DNA from 4 places in the Vibrio sp. YT-19(2023) genome. Region 2 is predicted to be linked to each of the others. Evidence: predicted binding sites of a transcription regulator. Region 2 holds the regulator's gene; each other region holds the start of a gene.
What was found. The regulator PurR, encoded in region 2, represses purine synthesis genes. The targets are predictions, from matches to a motif close to TNANGNAAACGTTTNCNTNA.

Region 1: R7E78_RS12830 (uracil-xanthine permease family protein) is a predicted target of PurR. The motif match lies at 1,433-1,452, and genes of this name have one in related genera.
Region 3: purE (5-(carboxyamino)imidazole ribonucleotide mutase) is a predicted target of PurR. The motif match lies at 1,163-1,182, and genes of this name have one in related genera.
Region 4: folD (bifunctional methylenetetrahydrofolate dehydrogenase/methenyltetrahydrofolate cyclohydrolase FolD) is a predicted target of PurR. The motif match lies at 1,168-1,187, and genes of this name have one in related genera.

Annotation. Positions count from the first base shown of each region.
Region 1 covers NZ_JAWOQN010000015.1:32,897-35,079, reverse strand. Annotated here, with positions in the region: gene R7E78_RS12830 (uracil-xanthine permease family protein) at 1-1,265, opposite strand, end outside; gene recG (ATP-dependent DNA helicase RecG) at 1,498-2,183, opposite strand, start outside.
Region 2 covers NZ_JAWOQN010000004.1:95,579-97,761, forward strand. Annotated here, with positions in the region: gene R7E78_RS04600 (TfoX/Sxy family DNA transformation protein) at 1-28, opposite strand, end outside; cyclic di-GMP riboswitch class I at 145-234, opposite strand; gene purR (HTH-type transcriptional repressor PurR) at 522-1,526, opposite strand; gene torD (molecular chaperone TorD) at 1,995-2,183, opposite strand, start outside.
Region 3 covers NZ_JAWOQN010000072.1:2,551-4,733, reverse strand. Annotated here, with positions in the region: gene R7E78_RS23835 (5-(carboxyamino)imidazole ribonucleotide synthase) at 1-602, opposite strand, end outside; gene purE (5-(carboxyamino)imidazole ribonucleotide mutase) at 607-1,092, opposite strand; gene R7E78_RS23825 (L-threonylcarbamoyladenylate synthase) at 1,292-1,849, shown strand; gene hemF (oxygen-dependent coproporphyrinogen oxidase) at 1,897-2,183, shown strand, end outside.
Region 4 covers NZ_JAWOQN010000009.1:108,689-110,871, reverse strand. Annotated here, with positions in the region: gene R7E78_RS08945 (class I SAM-dependent methyltransferase) at 1-813, opposite strand, end outside; tRNA gene R7E78_RS08940 (tRNA-Arg) at 977-1,053, opposite strand; gene folD (bifunctional methylenetetrahydrofolate dehydrogenase/methenyltetrahydrofolate cyclohydrolase FolD) at 1,257-2,117, shown strand.

The DNA of each region.
Region 1 (2,183 bases), on a different contig from region 2:
AATTCTGGCATAAATTGCAGGATCTCTGGTTTTTGTGCGATACCAAGTCCCATTGAGAAGGATAAGGCCATGATCAGAATTGCGCGGCGATCGAGCTCAACACGAGAGATAATACGCACACCAGCGGCAGCAATCGTACCAAACATGACAATCGTTGCGCCGCCAAGTACTGGCTCAGGAATCAGCTGAACAAAGCTAGCGACGCCAGGAAACAAGCCAAGAATCACTAACATGCCTGAAATAAAGTAACCCACGTAGCGGCTCGCGACTCCTGTTAGCATGATGATGCCGTTATTCTGGCTAAACGTTGAGTTCGGGAAGCTGTTGAAAACGGCTGCGATTGCAGAGTTTAAGCCGTCTGCTAACACACCGCCCTTAATGCGTTTCATGTACACTGGGCCTTTTACTGGCTCACCAGACACTTCAGATGTTGCGGTAATATCACCGATGGCCTCTAGTGCGGTAATAAAGAAAATCAGTACCAGCGGAATGAACAGAGACCAGTCAAACGATAAGCCATATTGCATTGGTACGGGCAGTGCTACGATCTCGGTTGCGCCTAGCTGAGAAGTATCTACCATCCCCATAAAATACGCCATGATGTAACCCACTAGCATCGCAATCACGATTGAAGCCACACGGATGTATGGGTTTTTCGAGCGGTTTAAAATCACAATTAATCCAAGTACCGTCCCAGCCAGAGCAAGTTTGTCTAAGCTGCCGAAGGTTCCTTCATTTAATGCTGCGTAGCCACCGCCCATTGATACTAAGCCGACTTGAATCAGTGTGAGACCGATAAGAGTGACGACGATGCCTGAAACGAGCGGAGTGATGATTCGGCGGGCATGCTCCAATACGCGAGATAGGAAAATTTCTGCAAATGATGCGACTAAAATCGTACCAAAAATGGCAGCCATCATGGTGCTGATGTCTGCTCCACCGGCTTTCAGCGATAGGCCTGCTCCAATAATAGGACCTAAAAAGTTAAAGCTGGTGCCTTGAACAGAGAGCAAACCAGAGCCAATTGGGCCAACGGTGCGAATTTGAAAAAACGAAGACACGCCTGACGCAAATAAAGACATGCTGATGATGGTGTTCGTTTGGTCTGCAGGTACACCCAAAGACTGACAGATGATCAGTGACGGAGTGATAACCGCGACGAACATCGCCAATAAGTGCTGAAGTGCGGCAAAAATGGTTTGAGGCAAAGGTGGTCGATCGTTGAGTTGATAGACCAGTTCCGAAGATCGGTTTGAAGTTGTCATTGTTTGTCTCGCTAGTCGCAATATTTCCCTAGTTCTCGCTGAATGGGAGAGCAGGGTGGAGTTGACGTCGTTACCTGTGATTGCTGTTAATCAGAGTCAACTCAGGTTGGTGGAGTGTGATCTAACACACTTAAAAATTTGTGCGCGATTATAGAGAGATTTACTCAAAAAGCAAACGTTTGCTTTGTTTTTGGCGTATTAAAAAACGAGCCATTTGGCTCGCTTTCAATCATTACGCTTTGGAGTAAATATCCCGCTCACCCAACCAGCGATCGATAATTGCTGTTGCGTTAGTCGGGTAATTGTCATGAATATGACGCGCAATACGCTGAACTTCGGGAATCAGGCGTTGATCTCGAACTAAGTCTGCGATTTTGAAATCAGCAAGACCTGTCTGCTTTGTACCCAATAGTTCTCCAGGGCCACGAATTTCTAGGTCTTTCTGCGCAATGACGAAGCCATCGTTACTTTCACGTAGTACTCCGAGACGTTTTTGCGCGGTTTTTGACAGCGGAGAGTGGTACAGCAGCACACAATGGCTAGCAACGGAACCTCGGCCCACGCGACCTCTTAACTGGTGTAATTGTGCCAAACCAAGACGTTCAGGGTTTTCTATGATCATCAAGCTAGAGTTTGGCACATCCACACCAACTTCAATCACTGTCGTTGCGACCAGCAAATGCAGTTTATTGTCTTTGAAATCTTGCATCACCGCTTGTTTCTCTGCCGGCTTCATTCGTCCGTGTACTAGACCAATTTTTACGTCCGGTAGCTTACGTTGAAGCTCTTCTGCGGTATCTGCCGCGGCTTGCGCTTCTAATACTTCCGACTCATCAATCAGGGTACACACCCAATATGCCTGCTTGCCTTCGTTTAAGCAGGCATTTCGGACACGTTCGACGATATCATTGCGTTTGG
Region 2 (2,183 bases):
TAGAGTCTTTGAGTATCGGTTTATCCATGTTTTGTTATCTCGGTGTAATTAATATTACGCCACCAAAAGTCAGGTCCGAGAGAGTAGCAAACATGCGTAAAAACAATGTCATTACAGAGTAAAGTCATTGCTTACACACTTGCCATCGGTAACCCCGCTACCTTCCATATCGTAATATGGTTCAGGCCGGAGGCTTTGCGTCCCACTCTTTCGAATGGTTTGCCCTGTGCGTGACACAATGAGCATACTTCTTATATTGAATTAACATCACGGTTTAGCGTTAAAAGTGTGATTTCGGTTCAATAAAAATGATAGATTGAATGCTCTATTTTGCATATGGAAAGGTGCAAATTGGCCTTTGAAAAGGAGTTCTTAATATATATTACATTTATATAAAACAGGGAGTTAACGTTAGTCAATTGTTATTAGAGTGGTGTGAAGTATTAGAGAATGCTTAATTTTTCCAAAAAAATAAGCGCCCCTGTAGAGCGCTTATTTAACACGGTTAAATACAGTGAAATTTAGTTCATTTTTTTCACAGTATTTCGAATTACAAGCTCAGGTTGCATTTCGAAAATTCGTTTTTCGTGTTCTTTATCTTTGATACGCTCAAGTAGAATTTCGAATGCATTTTTACCAACACGACGTTTAGGTTGGTGGATAGTCGTTAGCGGTGGAGAGAAGTATTCTGCAAGCTCGATGTTGTCGTAGCCGATCACTGAAATATCTTCAGGAATTTTGATCCCGTTTTGTTGCAAGCGGCTCATTAGGCCGAGAGCCATTGTGTCGTTAAAACAGAATACCGCCGTCGGGCGCTTGTCCATTGCGGTAATTTTATCTGCAACTAATACGGCCGTATCACATTCAAAGTTACCTTCAAGGATCCAGTCTTCATTTACAGCTAGGTTCGCTTCGCTCATTGCGCGACGGAAACCTGCAATGCGCTCTTGGCAAGCAAGCTTTTCAAAATGACCGCTTAGACAAGCGATATCCGTATGACCATTGTCAATCAGATGTTTGGTTGCAATGTAGCCACCTTCTTCTGAGTTATCCATGATCTTGTCTGCTTGTGAGCTCTCTGGGCCCCAATCCATGACCACTTTAGGAATGTCCGCATGACGGTCAAGCATCTCTTTTAGTTCTTCGGTTAAGTCAGAACACATCACTAGGATGCCATCAACGCGCTTTTCAGCCAGCATACGAATGTAATCGCGTTGTTTTTCGTAAATCCCGCCTGTGTTACATAAAATCAGAGTATAGCCTTGGCGGTAACAGTAGCTCTCAACGCCATCAATCACTTCTGAGAAAAATAGGTTAGTTGATTGAGTTACTAACATGCCAATCGTACGAGTTGAGTTGCATTTTAGGCTGCGTGCAACGGCACTTGGCGCGTAATTCAGCTCGTCAACGGCTTTCATTACTTTTTCTTGCGTTGCTTCTGCAACGAAACGCGTTTTATTGATAACGTGCGAAACTGTCGTAGTGGAAACGCCGGCTAAGCGAGCAACGTCTTTTATCGTGGCCATAAATGGTGTCCTGTATCGAGCTACTGAAATATGTCGTATTGGATGTACCTGATGCTCTAATGGTTTCACACCTAGCAATATAAAATTGGCGCTAAGTGTCTCGGCAGCGGTTGATCCAAGTGCGACAAAAGGGTACGTAGCAGCATCGGTCGATGAATTTTATCTTTTTTCTATCTGATGAGAAATTGCCATCAACCTGTTAAGAAAACACAAAAACCGCTATATTTCAGCGGTTTACATATAAATCATATTTAATCGTTTGCGCTCACATTTTAGCCCTATGTGGACTGACTAGCAATGTTTTCAGCAAGAGATTTGTGTATTTGAAGTCACATTTTGACTGCTAAATAACCAAGCGTCTTTGCGCTAAGTTAAGGCAAACGAATATTATACCCAAGTTACTTACAATTGGTCACTTTCAGGCATACAGGAAGCCCGATAGGCAGGCTCCCTAAAAATAGGCGGCAATTATTCACCAAGAAGGTAGGCGCTGTCTAGTTTACAAAATGCAACTAATAGTTTCGCGACACTCGAGTAAAATCCAAATTCGTCGAATTTTTTACATTTGTCTGAAAACTGAGGTAACCAAGACATCAATTGTTGCTGGATAAAGTCGTTTTGTTTAACGAAGGCTTCTTCCATGTGTTTTTCTTGTTC
Region 3 (2,183 bases), on a different contig from region 2:
AGAGGGTACACTTCCACACTGCCATCTTTGCTTCGAGCACCAACCAGTGATACTTCGCGGTTAAAAGGAACAAACTCTTCAGCAACAATCGCTTGAGTTGGTGTTGCCGCGATGCACTCTGCCATCTCAGTCCAAATGTCGTCGACTTGAGAAGCTTCTTTTAAGCGCCATTGGCCTTTACCATCGTAGCCACCCAATGCACTTTTCAGAACCATTGGCATACCAACGTGTTCAATTGCGCGCTCAAAGTCTTCACGAGTTTCAATGACGTAGTATTTCGCGTTGCGCACGCCAGCATCATCAAGCAGTGCTTTTTCAATACGGCGATCACCACCTGCTTTGATGGCTTGCGTACTTGGTAGGAACTTGCCGCTCGCTTCGCAAACTTTGAGCACGTCATGTGGAATATGCTCGAACTCGGCAGTAATCACATCAACTTGCGTAATCGCATTTTCCAAACCATGGCCAAGTACCTGTTGAGTTAAAGGGTGAACGACATCACCGTTGGTGACATCGTAAGCTGAAATTTGAATATTCAGTGGCGCACCAGCCAGAGACATCATACGAGCCAACTGACCCGCACCAAGAACCAGTACATGCATCTGATTAATCCTCTGCAGGGTTTGGATTTGCGAGAACTGTTTCCGTTTGCTCATTACGGAATGCTTCTACCTTCGCCATGATGTTTTCATCATGAGTGCCTAGGATTTGCGCTGCTAGGATACCGGCGTTTGCTGCGCCCGCTTCGCCAATCGCCAATGTACCAACCGCAATTCCCTTTGGCATCTGTACAATAGAAAGCAGTGAATCCATACCTTTCAGTGCACGAGACTGAACGGGAACCCCAAGCACTGGCAAACTAGTAAACGCCGCCGCCATACCTGGTAGGTGGGCTGCACCACCTGCGCCTGCGATGATAACTTTGATGCCGCGTTCTTTTGCGCCACTAGCGTAGTCAGCCAGTAATTGAGGAGTTCGGTGTGCTGACACGACTTTTGTTTCGTAAGGCACGCCAAATTGATCTAGCATGTCCGCTGCTAGTTTCATGGTTGGCCAATCGGATTTAGAACCCATGATGATACCGACTTTCATCTCAAACTCCTTTAAGCTGCAAAAATTAGGTGAGCTATAAATTTGTGCGCATTATACGGGGATTTTTATCTCAAGCAAACGTTTGCTTCTTGTTGTTGGCGCTATTGATACATTTTATAAAAAAATTGCTTTAGTGTCTGAGAATGAATATTTGTACACTTAGTGAAAACAACACAGTCAAACAAATAGGAAGTAATCGGTGGATAACTTTGAACAAGTGCTCAACGCACTCAAGCAAGGCGAAGTGATTGCCTATCCAACAGAAGGGGTTTTTGGTGTCGGATGTGATCCAGATAACCCAGAAGCAATTCAAAAGCTATTAGAGCTCAAGCAGCGTCCGGTAGAAAAAGGGCTGATTCTCATCGCGGCAAGTTATGATCAGCTCTTGCCTTATATTGATGAATCTCAGTTGACTGAAGAACAATTACAGACTGTTCATGCCACTTGGCCAGGCCCATACACTTGGATCATGCCAGCGAGCGATAAAGTATCCAACTGGGTTTCAGGGCAGTTTGATTCAATTGCGGTTCGTGTGACTGATCATCCTTTGGTGCAAAAAATGTGTAATGCATTCGGAAAGCCGTTAACCTCTACCAGCGCGAATCTTTCCGGCTTACCACCGTGTATGACCACGGAAGAAGTCGAAGAGCAGTTGGGTGATAAGCTGGTCGCCATTCTTCGTGGCGAGACCAGCGGTCGTGATAAACCCAGCGAGATTCGTGACGCCAAAACTTCACAAATATTAAGACAGGGTTAACCCTGCTAGCCAGCCATCATTAGGTTTCACGTAATAGGTAATAACGTATGTCAGCGATCGATAAGCACGCCGTAAAGCAGTTCTTGATGTCACTTCAGGACTCCATTTGTCAGCAGTTAGAACAAGAAGATGGAAAGGCCGTCTTTGTCGAGGATGCATGGCATCGTGAACCGGGCGAACGTCTTGGTGGCGGTGGGCGCTCACGTGTTATGCGTGATGGCCTTGTTTTCGAGCAGGGAGGCGTGAACTTCTCGCATGTGGAAGGGAAAGAAATGCCAGCATCTGCGACAGCGCATCGTCCAGAGCTAGCGGGTCGTCGTTTTGAAGCGATGGG
Region 4 (2,183 bases), on a different contig from region 2:
GATGTTCTCTTTATCGATTAAACGCTTAAATTGACGAATCCAATATAAGCCAACTAATCCTAATGGGATTGCAACTTTACCTTCGCTGCGATCAACCACTGCACCAGAATGAGCGTCTGCAATACGTAGTAAAGTACGTAGTAGTGCGAGCTTATAGGTAGCCGATTTGGAATCATTGACGATAATGTGGCGAACCTTATTCAGATCACCGGAACCATCATCAGGCAAAGACATCACTACAGTTTGCCAAGATACACCCGTTCGCTTTAACTGATCGTCATCGAGAGATACGTTTCTCACCATTAAAGCGCTATTCTTTGCAAACTTTTCGAGCTCTTCAACCGATACGGGATAAGCTTTACGACCGTCAGAAAAGTCACCGTGACGAAGGCTAATCACCAATCGACCATTAGGCGCTAACAAATTTGCAAGTTTGCGAAATGCACGTTCACGGTGCGTAGGCGCAAGATGCATCCATACCGCACTGACAAGAATTAAATCGAAGCGAAAGCCAAGATTAATGGTTTTCTCAAGCTTAGGTAATGCATCTTCAAGCCAAGTAACGGAATCGCCACAGTAAGACTTACCAAGCCTTAGAAGTGCTTGAGCAGGCTCAATCGCAACAACTTCACACCCATGCTCAGCCATCCATTTCGCGTCTCGACCAGAGCCCGCGCCAACATCTAACACACGATCTCCAGCCTGGGGCCAGAAGACTCTCCAACTCGCGTGGACATCCTCAAACTGGATCGATGTGTATTGCTTCGCGAAAGAGTCGGCGTGTCGGTCATAAAAGTTAGAAGTGGCAGGCATAAAGGTTAACGAAAGGTAATTAATATGCGTCCATATTAATTGCTAGAAATTGCAATGGCTAGAATGCCATTCAAAAGTTGTAGATAGAGTGGCAATTACAGCCAAAAACCTAAAAACGACAAAGCCCCGACAACTCAAAGAGTTATCGAGGCTTTTGAATAAATGGCACGCCCTATTGGATTCGAACCAATGACCACATCCTTAGAAGGGACGTGCTCTATCCAGCTGAGCTAAGGGCGCGCTACAGGGACAGGATTATACGAGTTCAAACGGGTAAATCAACGGGTTTTCATAACATTCTGATCTGAATGCCTAAAAAAAGTCCATTAAAACGCTTAATGTTCAAAAACACCACAAAGCAAACGTTTGCGTATGGATGTTAACAAGAAATTCTGCGACAATGCGCCGCAGATAATCTGCCTTCTTAATTTATAAGGAAAGTCATGACTGCTCAAAATATAGACGGAACTCTCATTTCCCAAACTGTTCGATCCGAAGTGGCTGCACGTGTTAAAGCACGTGTTGAAGCTGGGCTACGTGCTCCTGGTTTAGCAGTGGTTCTAGTTGGTGAAGATCCTGCTTCTCAGGTTTATGTCGGTAGCAAACGCCGCGCATGTGAAGAAGTTGGGTTTGTTTCTAAGTCTTTTGACCTTCCTGCGTCTAGCTCAGAAGAAGAGTTACTAGCGCTGATTGATGAATTAAACAACGATGATGAAATTGACGGCATTCTAGTGCAATTACCCCTTCCTGCGGGCATAGACACAACACATGTTTTAGAGCGCATTCACCCAGAGAAGGACGTGGATGGCTTCCACCCTTATAACGTTGGCCGTCTTGCGCAACGTATTCCAAAGCTTCGCTCTTGCACGCCAAAGGGCATAATTACCCTACTCGACCGTTACAACATTGAGCTACGTGGTAAACATGCGGTTGTGGTTGGCGCATCAAACATTGTTGGTCGTCCAATGACACTTGAGCTGCTGCTTGCGGGCTGCACAACAACAACATGTCACCGTTTTACCAAAGACCTAGAGAGTCATGTGCGTCAAGCTGACGTTGTCGTGGTTGCGGTTGGTAAGCCTAACTTCATCCCTGGTGAGTGGATTAAAAAAGGCGCAGTGGTGGTCGATGTCGGTATTAACCGTCTTGATTCAGGCAAACTAGTTGGTGACGTGGAATACGACAAAGCACGTGAAAGTGCGAGCTTTATTACTCCTGTTCCTGGTGGTGTTGGCCCAATGACCGTCGCAAGTTTAATTGAGAACACAATGCTCGCTTGCGAACAGTTCCACACAGACAAATAGCGTAAAACTTCAGATACGAAAAAGGCTCCGCAAGGAGCCTTTTTGCTAATTGTTGATATCTATTTC